4 regions of the Mesorhizobium sp. LCM 4576 genome follow, and region 4 is predicted to be linked to each of the others. Evidence: predicted binding sites of a transcription regulator. Region 4 holds the regulator's gene; each other region holds the start of a gene.
What was found. Region 4 encodes LexA, which represses DNA repair genes until DNA is damaged. Its sites were predicted from a motif close to TGTTCNNNNTGTGTTCNG; they were not measured.

Region 1: a site for LexA is predicted at 1,600-1,617, ahead of LCM4576_RS37170 (ImuA family protein). Genes of this name have one in related genera too.
Region 2: a site for LexA is predicted at 1,005-1,022, ahead of LCM4576_RS26590 (PA0069 family radical SAM protein). Genes of this name have one in related genera too.
Region 3: a site for LexA is predicted at 1,129-1,146, ahead of LCM4576_RS28830 (ATP-dependent helicase). Genes of this name have one in related genera too.

Annotation. Positions count from the first base shown of each region.
Region 1 is NZ_MDDT01000022.1:15,976-19,289, reverse strand. It holds gene LCM4576_RS12375 (DUF6504 family protein) at 1-644, opposite strand, end outside; gene LCM4576_RS37170 (ImuA family protein) at 586-1,578, opposite strand; gene LCM4576_RS12365 (metallopeptidase family protein) at 1,761-2,198, shown strand; gene LCM4576_RS12360 (DUF1737 domain-containing protein) at 2,366-2,572, opposite strand; gene LCM4576_RS12355 (CoA ester lyase) at 2,643-3,314, opposite strand, start outside.
Region 2 is NZ_MDDT01000057.1:172,539-175,205, reverse strand. It holds gene LCM4576_RS26600 (GFA family protein) at 1-389, shown strand, start outside; gene LCM4576_RS26595 (glycosyltransferase) at 445-948, opposite strand; gene LCM4576_RS26590 (PA0069 family radical SAM protein) at 1,097-2,251, shown strand; gene LCM4576_RS26585 (ribonuclease HII) at 2,446-2,667, shown strand, end outside.
Region 3 is NZ_MDDT01000057.1:649,787-651,879, forward strand. It holds gene LCM4576_RS28830 (ATP-dependent helicase) at 1-1,103, opposite strand, end outside; gene LCM4576_RS36950 (hypothetical protein) at 1,224-1,391, opposite strand; gene LCM4576_RS28835 (hypothetical protein) at 1,543-1,725, shown strand; gene LCM4576_RS28840 (LysR substrate-binding domain-containing protein) at 2,054-2,093, opposite strand, start outside.
Region 4 is NZ_MDDT01000004.1:160,553-164,786, forward strand. It holds gene LCM4576_RS00985 (ComEC/Rec2 family competence protein) at 1-982, shown strand, start outside; gene lexA (transcriptional repressor LexA) at 976-1,716, opposite strand; gene glp (gephyrin-like molybdotransferase Glp) at 1,833-3,038, opposite strand; gene moaC (cyclic pyranopterin monophosphate synthase MoaC) at 3,038-3,514, opposite strand; gene trpC (indole-3-glycerol phosphate synthase TrpC) at 3,516-4,234, opposite strand, start outside.

The sequences.
Region 1 (3,314 bases), on a different contig from region 4:
AGATGGCGCTCGACCGAGAGCGGCGCGACGGGAAGGCGCGGCGACACGGCCTCATCGAGACGGCCGAGCGCCTGGTCGAGGCGCAGAAGAAGAGAGGCGCCGAAGCGGCGGGCGAGCGGCGCGCGGGGTGCTGCCATCACCGCGCCGGCGGTGCGCAGGCCCACACTTTCCAGGCCGGTACGGGTCTCCGGCGCGATGCGCAGCGCCGACAGCGGCAGCGGCGAAAGCAGCGCCTCCTCCTCGCCGCCGGCCACGATGCGGTCGCCATGGAAGCGCGCTGCCGCCCAGGCGGCGCCCGGCGTGGAGGCGAGGCCTGCGCGGACATCGAAACCCTGCTGGAAGAAGCGGGTGAGAATCTCGTCCTGCATGGCGCGCTCGCCGCCGAACAGATGCGTGCAGCCGGTGACGTCGAGGAACAGCCCGTCCTCGGCGTCGATCGCCACCAGCGGCGTGTAGCGGTCGCACCAGTCGGCAAGGCCTTCGAGCAGGCGGCGGTCGGCTTCCGGGTCGGCCTCGACCACATCGATCGAAGGATGCATGGCGCGGGCATCGGCAATGCCCATGCCACGCTTCAATTTGAGCGCCTCAGCCCGCTCGTCGAGGGCTGCGATGCGCTGGGTGTTGTTGTCGCGATGGCTGATCACCAGAGGCAGATGATGCGAGGGCCGGGAACGCCAGGACCGCCCCAGACGCTGACGCAGGATCCGCTCCGCGCTGAGATGCGGGAACCACAGCGACAGAATTCTCTGTTCTTTCTGCAAAAGCGTGCTCATTTGGGTTCCACTCCAGTGTGAATTGTCCGGGCAGGGCCGTGCGGCTCTTGCCGATATCGACTTTGAAGGCGGGGCGGCCGATCGAGCCGGCGAGCGGCCCGGCGACCGTCTCGCGGCTGGCCGCCGGCGCTGCCGAAACGATGAGGCGCACAGGGGCGGCGGTGGGGTCGGCCGCGCCGGCCTGGCGCAGCAAAAGCACCGGCCTGCCGGCATTTTGCGCCCGCGCGTGCAACCGCCGCGTGGCGGTGAGGTCGAGCCGTTGCGGACTGCCGCGGATCTCGAGGATGACCGCGGCGAAGGCGGTCATGCGGGCGGCCTCCTCGGCGATCCACAGCGCGTCGAGCAGCTTCGGCGCCTCGGAAAACAGCAATTGCTCCGGCTCGATGCCGAACAAAGCGTGAAGGCCTCTGGCATAGGGAAGGCCTGCCTCGTGGAAGATTTCCGCCGTGCCGACCCAGAGAATCGGCAGGCCCTGCCTTTCCTTGAGGATCAGGCTCACGAGCGACAGCGCGAAGCCGGCGACGGTGCCGGCATCGCGGGTCTCCAGGCCATGGATCTCGCTGAGCGCCGCCCTGGGCAGGCCGCCGCCAAGGGCGGTGTCGAGGCGTTCGATGCCGGTGCGCAGGAAGGCGTCCGCCGCAGCCACGGCGAGYCCACGCCGGACAAGCGTCATGTCCAACCTGGCAGCATCGAGAGGCGCGCCAGGCGCCGGCGCCTGCAGGCGCTCGGGCAGCGTTCCTTCGATCTTCGCGATCTGGCGGCGCAGGGCAAAAACAGTGTCCCGCGCCACGGCGCTCATCGCCATGACGTTCACTTCCGCAGCAATTGTTCCTGTTATGTTCTTATAGATTCCAGAGGGCCCCGGAAGAGTCAAGCGGAGTCACAAGGAATTTATTCCTTCACTCTTTACCCTCGGGAAAGCCCGCCAGCCGGCTCATTTGCCTCTATCGGCGCGAAAGCCTATATGCCTGGATCAAAGGACATTTCATGGCCCGCATCTACAAGACCCGCACCTGGCACGACCAGCTCTCGCCGTCGATGGACGAGATGGAGCTTCTGGCGCTGGAGACCTATGCCCATCTGCCGGAAGAGTTCCGCCAGCTCACCGGCGAGATCGTCATCCAGATCGCCGATTTTCRGACCGACGAGATCATGGACGACCTGTCGCTGGAGACGCCCTTCGACCTGCTCGGCCTGTTCGAGGGGCGCGGCATCGCCGAGCGCTGGAACCCGCAGACCGGCGAGGGGCCGAACCGCATCACGCTCTACCGCCGCGCCATCCTCGACTACTGGGCCGAGAACGAGGAGACGCTGGGCGACATCGTCACCCATGTGCTGATCCACGAGATCGGCCACCATTTCGGCCTGTCGGACGATGACATGGAGCGGATCGAGGAGGCGGCCGAGCAGGCGGCAGCGGGCTAAAGCACCTCGTCATCCGCATCGTTCTTCGCGGCGACTCCCCCTCATCCGGCCGCTTCGCGYCCACCTTCCCCGGTGGGGAGAAGAGGTTGGCGCCGGCGCCGACCGCCTCCTCTCCCCTCGGGGAGAGGTCAGCCGAGCGAAGCGGAGGCTGGGTGAGGGGGCGTCGCCTACCAGTCGCTGAGCTTGGTGTCGGCCGTGTATTCCTGGCCTTCGACATCCTTCACCACGGCCTGGCCGCAGCGCATCGACTTGGTCTTCTTGTCATAGGCGTAGGTCGGCGAGCCGAACAGGTGCCAGCCCTTGTTCAGCGCCGCCGTCACCTTGTGGCAGAAGGTGGCGTCGTCCGGGCCGGTGAGGAAGCGGTAGAGTTTCATGGATCTGTCCTGTCGTGCCTAAGCTGTTATGACCGGGCGGAAAGCCGGGCCTGAAAACGCGCCCGGCGCATCATGCGCCGATGATCGCGGCCTTCGCCAGAAGTTTCTCGGCTTCCGCCAGATGCAGCCGCTCGACCATCTTGCCATCCAGCGCAATCACCCCCTTGCCGGCATTTTCGGGCTGCGCGAACGCATCCCGGATGGCGCGGGCCCCGGCCAGCGCCTCCGCCGACGGCGAAAAGGCGCGGTTCGCCGGCTCGATCTGGGCAGGGTGGATCAGCGACTTGCCGTCAAAGCCCATGGCGGCGGCCTCGGCGCATTCGCGGGCAAAGGCGTCGAGGTCGCGAAAATCATTAGCGACGCCGTCGATGACGTCGAGGCCGCCGGCGCGAGCGGCGAGCACCAGCTGCATCAGCCAGGGCATCAGATAGCGCCGGTCCGCCAGGATGCCGGTCGCCTTCACCAGGTCATTCGTTCCGGTAACGAAACAATTGAGGCGTGCCGCCGGATCGCGGCCAAGCTCGGCGATGGCGCCGATGTTGAGCAGCGCTCTGGGCGTCTCGACCATCGCCCATAGTTTCACGCTGTCCGGCGCGAAATTGTCGTCGAGCAGGTCGCCCGCTTCCAGGATGTCGCGCGGCGTGCCGATCTTGGGCAGTAGAATGCCGTCGGGCTCGGCCTTGGCCACGGCCAACAGGTCGTGGGTGCCCCATTCGCTGGCCAAAGGATTGATGCGCACCAC
Region 2 (2,667 bases), on a different contig from region 4:
TCCGTCTGATCTTCTCCACAGCGCTCGATCCGGCCGCGCTGGAAATTCGCGCCTGCCAGTGCTCCTTCTGCACACGCCATGGCTCGCGCGCGGCCGCCGACCCGAACGGCAGGCTGGTTATCTCGGTCGCGGACAGGGATCGCTTCCAGGTCTACCGCTTCGGCCTGCGCACCGCCGACTATCTCGTCTGCCGCGACTGCGGCGTCTATGTCGCGGCAATCGCCGGTCAGGGCGACGACGCCACGGCGGTCGTCATCGTCAACGCGCTCGACGATCGCGCGTCGTTCTCGRGCGAGCCGGTCGCCGTCTGGTTCGACACCGAGACGCGCGAGRAGCGCCTGGCCAGGCGCCGCAGTGCCTGGATGCCGGTTGAGATCGAGGGGATCTGACTGGGCTGGGTTGCGCTTCTTCCTTCTCCCCTTGTGGGAGAAGGGAGAGCCGGCCTTACTTCGGCGGCGCCACCCAGATTTCGGCGTTCAACCGCCTGGTCGCCAGGCCGCGCGCCAGGGCTTCAGCGCTGCGCGCGCTCTTTGCCAAGGCCGATGCCTGGCGCTTGCTTATAACAAGGCCTTCGGCCAGCGCCCGGTTGCCCGAAAAGACGCGGGCCAGGAATGGCGCCCGATCGGCGCGGGCGCGTGAAAAGCGCGCCGGCATAGTCTGCTTCGCCGTGTGCGCCACGACCTCGTCGATCCAGCCTTCGGCGAGCCGGGCGCCGGGTTCCAGAAGCAGCAGCCAATCGCCTTTGGCCTGGCCGATGCCCACGGCGATCCCGCCGGTCACATAATGACAGCCGGCATGCTCCGCCACCCGATGCGTCTGGTCGGTCGAGCCTTGATCGCAGACGATCACGTCGCGCACCACGCCTTCGACCGCGCCGCCGACCAGCGAGGCGAGCGTGCGGGCAAGACCCTCCTCGTCGTTCAAGGTTTCGATGAGAACGCTGAGCATATCAGCCGAATAGCGGAAAGCGCGGCGAAGCGCCAGTTGGGCGCTCCAAGCGAAAAAGTTCTTGCTTTGTTCTCATCGGTAAAATAGGAATAGTTTCATGAACAYAGCGATTCGACAGCCTGCCGACAGTCCTTGGGAGAGGGCGAAAATGGAACAGATCGTACGCGCCGATATTGCTGCTTTCGGAGCAGGACGAGCCGAGATGGCAAATGCGATGATCGAGCAGAGCGGCATGCGCGTGCGGCCCGATCGCAATCGCGGCCGTTCGGCCGGCATCAACCCGTCCGGCCGGTTCGAGCCGGTCAGCCGACATGTGTTCGACGACGGCTGGAACTCGCTGGAGGAACTGCCGCCGTTCAAGACGGAAGTGCAGGTCGAAAAGCCGCGCACGATCATCACGCGCAACGAGTCGCCCGACATTTCCTTCGACCGTTCGATCAACCCCTATCGCGGCTGCGAGCATGGCTGCGTCTATTGCTTCGCCCGGCCGACGCATGCCTTCATGGGCCTGTCGCCGGGGCTCGATTTCGAATCGAAGCTGTTCGCCAAGCCGGACGCGGCGCGCATGCTGGACCGGGAATTGTCGAAGCCGGGCTATCTGCCGCGCACGATCGCCATCGGCACCAACACCGATCCCTACCAGCCGATCGAGAAACAATACCGGATCATGCGCGAGATCCTGGAAGTGCTGGAGGCGCGCGGCCATCCGGTCGGCATCGTGACGAAGTCTGCACTGGTGACGCGCGACATCGACATCCTGTCGCGCATGGCCGAGCGCGGCCTTGCAAAAGTGGCGCTGTCGGTGACGACGATGGACCGCATGCTGGCCCGCACCATGGAGCCGCGCGCGTCGACGCCGACGAAGCGGCTGGAGGCGATCAGGCAGCTTTCGGATGCCGGCATTCCGGCATCCGTGATGGTGGCGCCGATCATCCCGGGTCTCAATGATCCGGAGATGGAACGCATCCTCGATTCGYCCAGAGCCGCGGGCGCCAGGGAGGCCGGCTACGTCATCCTGCGCCTGCCGCTCGAAGTGGCGCCGATCTTCAAGGACTGGCTGTTGCGGCATTATCCGGACCGCTATCGCCATGTGATGTCGCTGATCCGTTCGATGCGCGACGGCAAGGATTACGATTCGGAATGGGGCAAGCGCATGAAGGGCGCCGGCCCCTATGCCTGGCAGATCGGCCGACGCTTCGAGATCGCCGCCAAGCGGCTGGGCCTCAATATCGAGCGACGGCAGCTTCGCACCGACCACTTCGTCGCAGGCTCCGGCGCCGGCGAGCAACTGATGCTGCTTTGACTTGGGTGCCGGCCATGACGGGCCGGTGCCAAGCACTTCCAGACACAGCGATTTTCCGTCTGGAATTGTCACTTGTTCGAAATTCCGTCCGGCCCTTGTCCCCCGGCCGTGAGACGGTGCCTTCCCGGTCCGACGCCCCATCCGACCCGGAAGGACTTGCGGAGAATCGGAGCCGATGCGAACCTCGCCGCACCATGGCTCGCGCGCGTTCCGATTCTCCGCTTCTCTTTGAAATGGTCGAGAAGCCCGACTTCTCGATCGAGACGAAGGCGATGGCCGACGGGCTGTGGCCGGTCGCCGGCATGGATGAGGCAGGCCGCGGTCCGCTCGCCGGTCCGGTGGTGGCCGCCGCGGTGGTGCTCAATCCCGCCAACATCCCGGAAGGCCTCGACGATTCCAAACGCCTCACCCATTTG
Region 3 (2,093 bases), on a different contig from region 4:
TCGGCCAGGATCGCCTGGCAGACATAGTTGGCCTGCTCGGCCTCATCGCGCACGCTGACCAGTTGCGGCTTGTGCGAGGACCGGCGCTCGGTCCACAGATTCTTGGTGAAGCGCTCGCTCGCCTCGCCGATCACCCTGTTGGCGGCGGCCAGGATCGTCTCTGTCGAGCGGTAATTGCGCTCCAGCATGACGATCTCGGCGGGCCTTGCGAATTGTTTCGGAAAGTCGAGGATGTTGCGCACTTCTGCGGCGCGGAAGGAATAGATCGACTGCGCGTCGTCGCCCACCACGGTGAGCCCGGCGCCATCCGGTTTCAGCGCCAAAAGGATCGAGGCCTGCAGCCGGTTGGTGTCCTGGTATTCGTCGACCAGCACATGGTCGAAGCGGGAAGCGAGATGCGCGGCGATCTCGGGCTCGGCCGCCATCTGCGCCCAGTAGAGCAGGAGGTCGTCGTAATCGAGCACGTTCTGCGCCTGCTTGGCCTCGACGTAGGCCGCGAACAGCTCCTTGAGCTGGTCGGCCCATGCCGCGCACCAGGGGAAGGCGGAGCCCARCACTTCGCCAAGCGGCGCCTGCGCATTCACGGCCCGTGAATAGATCTGTAGGCAGGTGCCTTTGGTCGGGAAACGGCTTTCGGTTTTCGAGAATCCCAGCTCGTGCCGGGCAAGGTTCATCAGGTCGGCCGAATCCTCGCGATCATGGATGGTGAAGGCGGGATCGAGCCCGATCTGCTCGGCATAATCGCGCAACAGCCTTGCGCCGATGCCGTGGAACGTGCCTGCCCAGGCCAGTGCGTCGGCGATGACCGCCGCGTCACGGCCGAGCACCTCGCCGGCAATGCGCTCGACGCGCTTGGCCATCTCGGCCGCGGCGCGACGCGAGAAGGTCATCAAAAGGATGCGGCGCGGATCGGCGCCCTTGACGATGAGATGGGCGACGCGATGCGCCAGCGTGTTGGTCTTGCCCGAGCCGGCGCCGGCGATCACCAGCAGCGGCGTCGTCACCTTGCCGTCGCCATGCACGACCGCCAGCCGCTGCTCGTCATTCAGCCGGGCAAGATAGGCGGGCGTCTCGAAGGACGAATCATGGGCGGCGATGTTCATCGCCCATCAAGCATCGTTTCCGCTTTGTTCGCAATAATTTCCTCGCCCCGCGCGAGCGGGGAGAGGTGGCCGCGAAGCGGCCGGAGAGGGGATTACGCGGCTACCTTGCCCCCGAGGCAACTACCGCTTCGGTTCCACCCCCATCGCGGCCGACTGCCGCCGTAGCCTGCGCCTTTCGTCGCTCGGCATATCCAGCGGCGCGACGTTTCCCGGCACCTCGTCGATGATCCTCACGGCAACGCGATAGGCGGTGTAGGCAAAAAGGCCGGCAAGCAGAAGGCGGACCATGATCAGTTCCTCGTTGCGTTCGATTGGCTCGGGATTTCAACCGGACGCGGGCTTGTTGGTTCCCACCCGCCTACGCAACCACCGTCCACGCAACCAAACCGCTATCGCCTCGTTTGCCCTTCATGAAAGGGGCGAACGAGAGGAGGTCGTCATGAAGAAACTTCCTGTACTGCTGGCTCTCGCGGCAGGGCTCGTGCTCGCCGCCTGCGACAACAGCGTGCAGCCCACCAAGGCACCGGGCGATGAAGTCAACCGGAACCCTCAGGTCGACAAGAACCCGGTGCCGAAATCGACCACCGGCGGAGACCAGCAGGGTACAGCGCCGAAGCAATAGGGCAGGGGGCGGGTTCAATTGTTGTCGGCCTGAAACGAAGAAGGCCGGCGCTGCTTGGGAGGAAGCTGGGTAGCGCCGGCCAAGCGGGAAAATCRGGCCCGCCGCACGATCCAACATAGCTGAGTCTCGACGTTGCGTCATGGCGTGATCGCGGTAGCCGGCTATAAGCGGAAAGATCACTGAAAAATCCTGAAATCCGCCGGGGTCCGCCTTCGCGTGCCTTGGATGTCGTGTCTTGATGCACGAAGTGGCGACCGGTGCCGACGGTTGGGTACTGGAGGCGTCGAGCAAGAAGTGCRCCAACGCTGGTAGGCGGCAATCCTGGCTCTCACGCCAGCGCCGAGCGGYCCTGCTGTCCGCCGGCGATC
Region 4 (4,234 bases):
CGCCGCCGTGACGTCGCTCATCGCGGGCAGCGCGACATTACTGTTTGCGATCTGGCATTTCCAGCGCGTGTCGCCGCTCAGCCTGCTCGCCAACCTGGCGGTCATGCCGATCGTCTCGCTGATCGTCATGCCGTTCGCCGTGCTGAGCGCACTGGCCATGCCCTTCGGCTTCGACGGTCCGTTCCTCTTTGTCATGGGCAAGGGGCTGACGGCGATGATCGCCATTTCGTCGTGGATCTCCGAGCGCTCACCGGTCGACGCCGTCGGGCTGATCTCGATCCAGTCGGTGCTGCTGGCGACGGTCGCGCTGGTGATCGCGACGATGGCCACCACCTGGCTGAGGCTTGCCGCCGTTCCCTTTGCGCTCGCCGCGCTGCTGGCCATTCCGCATGTCCGCACGCCGGATGTACTCATTTCCGAGGACGCGCATCTGGTGGCGATGCCGATCGGCGGCGGCGAGCTTGCCGTCAATCGCGAACGTTCCAACGAGTTCACCACCGACAACTGGAAACGGGCGCTGAAAGCCGAGACAATCGTGCCGCCGGAGACGTTTGCCAAAGATGCGCTGGACATCGCCGATCCCGTCGACCTGCCGCCCGGCTCGCCGTTCTACTGTACGGGTGATCTCTGCATCGGCCGGCATCCATCCGGCGCCATCGTCGCACTCGCTGAAAACCGCGACAGTGCCCGGCCTGCCTGCGGCTTCGCTGATCTCATCGTCATCAACGACGCCACCGCCTACAATCCTTGCTACGATCCGCGCGTGCTTGTCGTCACCAAGCGGCAGCTGGCGCGCGACGGCAGCGCCGCCGTCTTCTTCGATCCGCAATCGGCAACCGCGCGGCCGGCCGTCCGCTATGCTGTGGAAGAGCCATATCGGCCCTGGCACGAGCAGCGGAAATATACTCGCGAGGCGAGAGGACTGCCGCCTTATCAAAAGCCTGAGCGGGCGGATGCGAAACCTTCGCAACCGGATCAGTAGCGGCGGATCAACCCAACAAGCTTGCCCTGCACCTTGACCCGGTCCGGCCCGAAGATGCGGGTCTCGTAGGCCGGGTTGGCGGCCTCCAACGCGATCGAGGCGCCCTTGCGGCGGAAGCGCTTGAGCGTCGCTTCCTCGTCATCGACCAGCGCGACCACGATCTCGCCCGGGCTTGCCGTGTTGGCGTTGCGGATGATGACGGTGTCGCCGTCGAAGATGCCGGCTTCTATCATCGAGTCGCCCTTGACCTCCAGCGCGTAATGCTCGCCGCCGGCGATCATGTCCGGCGGCACTGTGATCGAATGCGTCTGGTGCTGGATGGCGTCGATCGGCACGCCGGCGGCGATGCGGCCCATCACCGGAATGGATACGGCGGACCCGGCATCGTCGTCATTGCTTGGCGTCGGGGCGCGCGATGGCGCAGCCGGCTTGATCTGACGGTTGAGATTGTTCTGACCCAGGCTTCCCTGGATGACGCTCGGCGAAAACTTCTTCGCTGCATTGAGGCCGGGGGCGATCGAGTCGGGCAGCCGCAACACTTCCAGCGCTCGCGCCCGGTTCGGTAGCCGGCGAATGAAGCCGCGTTCCTCCAGCGCCGTGATCAGCCGGTGGATGCCGGACTTGGAGGCGAGGTCGAGCGCTTCCTTCATCTCGTCGAAAGACGGCGGAATCCCGCTTTCCTTCAGCCTTTCGTGGATGAACATCAGAAGTTCATGTTGTTTGCGCGTCAGCATGGCGGCCCCCACGGGTTCTGAAACCAGAATCAGAAAAACAAACCCAGAACAAACACTATCTGTTCCAGTTGTGTTCCGCAACCGTTTAAAGTTTAGTGAATTTGTTGACGTTTTGTTTAGCGTAACATCAGAACGCTGCATTCGGCGCCGGTTTCGGCTGCCGGCGCGAAAGGCTCGCGCACGATCAGGCCGTTGGCGTCGGCGAGCATTCTGAGCATCGAGGAGTCCTGGATGCTGAAGGGAGTCGCAATCAGCGTGCCGGCGTCCTCGCGCACGACGGCGCGCACATAGTCCTGCCTGAGGTCGTTGGCCTGCATCGCGGCGCCCAGCCGGGCCACCCGCACGTCCTGCCTGTGGTCGCGGCCGCCGAGCCGGGCAAGCAGAGGCTTCAGGAAAAGCTGCGAGCAGACGATGCTGGCCACCGGGTTGCCGGGCAGGCCGATGCAGCGGACATTGCCAAGCCGGCCGAACATCAGAGGTTTGCCGGGGCGCATGGCGATCTTCCAGAAGTCGAGCTGCATGCCTTCGCCGGTCAGCACGTCATGGATCAGGTCGTGGTCGCCGACGGAGGCGCCGCCGAGCGTGACGATGACATCGGCATTCGCCTCGACCGCTTTCCTGACCAACGCGGCGATCGCCTCCTTGCGGTCGGCGGCGATGCCGAGATCGAGCGCACGTGCGCCGACCGACTGGGCGGCGGCGGCGACGCCATATGCATTCGACGAAATGATCTGATCGGGGCCGAGCGCGCTGCCCGGGGGCAGCAGTTCATCGCCGGTGGCGATGATTGCGACCAGCGGCCGGCGTACGACATTCAGGGCGGGATGGTTGGCCGAGGCGGCCAGCGAAAGGGCTGCCGCATCGAGCACGCGGCCCTTTTCGAGCAGCACGTCGCCCTCACCGAAGTCGAGCCCGCGGCGGCGTACGTTGCGTGCTTTCGCGGTCGGTTCCGTGACCTCGATCCTGCCATTGCCGCGATCGCGGACGTTTTCCTGAATGACGATGGTGTCGGCGCCTTCAGGCAGCGGCGCGCCGGTGAAGATGCGCACGGCCTGGCCTTCGCCGACGGTCCCGGAAAAGCCGCGGCCGGCAGGCGCCGTGCCTATGACTTCGAGTTGCGCCGGCGCCGAAGCGACGTCGGCGGCGCGCGCGGCGTAGCCGTCCATGGCGGAGGCGTTGAAGGGCGGCTGCGTGCGCAGCGCCACGACCGGTTCCGCCAGGACCCGCGCGGCTGCATCCGCCAGCGGAATGCTTTCGCCCGGCAAAGGTGCTGCGCCATCGAGCAGGCGTTCGAGCGCTTCGGCGACCGGAACCAAAGCCATCAGGCATCCACCTTGTAATCGCCCGACTTGCCGCCGGTCTTCTCGACCAGCCGGATACCGGAAATCACCATGCCGCGGTCCGCCGCCTTGGCCATGTCGTAAATGGTGAGGCAAGCGACCGAGGCGGCGGTCAGCGCCTCCATCTCCACGCCGGTCTTGCCGGTGACACGGGCGAGCGCGGTGACCCTGAGGCCGGGCAGCGTGCGGTCCGGCTCGATCTCGACGGCCACTTTGGTGAGAAGCAGCGGATGGCAAAGCGGGATCAGCTCATGCGTCTTCTTCGCGGCCATGATGCCGGCGATACGCGCTGTGCCCAGCACGTCGCCTTTCTTGGCGTCGCCAGCAAGAATCATCTCCAGCGTTTCAGGTTGCATGGAGACAACGCCTTCGGCGATCGCCGTGCGCGTCGTCTCGGCCTTGTCGCCGACATCGACCATGTTGGCTTCGCCCTTGGCGCCGAGATGGGTGAGGGCCATATCAGACGGCCTCGGCCGCTGCCTTGCCCGTCAGCAGAAGCTCGGTTGCCGCGGCCACATCGGCCTGTCGCATCAGGCTCTCGCCGACCAGGAAGGTGCCGATCTTGCTCTTCTCCAGCCGGCGGCAATCCTGATGCGTGAAGATGCCGCTTTCGCCGACCAGCAGCCGGTTCGCCGGCACCATCGGCGCCAACCGTTCGGAAGTCTCAAGGCTGGTCTCGAAGGTCCGCAGATTGCGGTTGTTGATGCCGATCAGCCGCGACGACAATTTTAGCGCACGCTCCATTTCAGCCTCGTCATGCACCTCGATCAGAGCGTCCATGCCGAGCTCGAAGGCGGTCGCTTCGAGGTCCCTGGCCAGCGTGTCGTCGACGCTCGCCATGATGATCAGGATCGCGTCGGCGCCCCAGGCGCGCGCTTCGTAGACCTGGTAGGGATCGAACAGGAAATCCTTGCGCAGGGCCGGCAAGCGTACCGCTGCCCGCGCCGCCGTCAGGAATTCCGGCGCGCCCTGAAAGGACGGAGCATCGGTCAGCACCGAAAGACAGGCTGCGCCACCTTTCTGATAAGCCCCGGCGAGCGCCGGCGGATCGAAATCGGCGCGGATCAGGCCTTTGGAAGGGCTGGCCTTCTTGATCTCGGCGATCAGCGCGAAGTTGCCGGCCCGGCGCTTGGCGTCGAGCGCCGCGAGGAAGCCGCGCGTCGCACCGGCATCCTTTG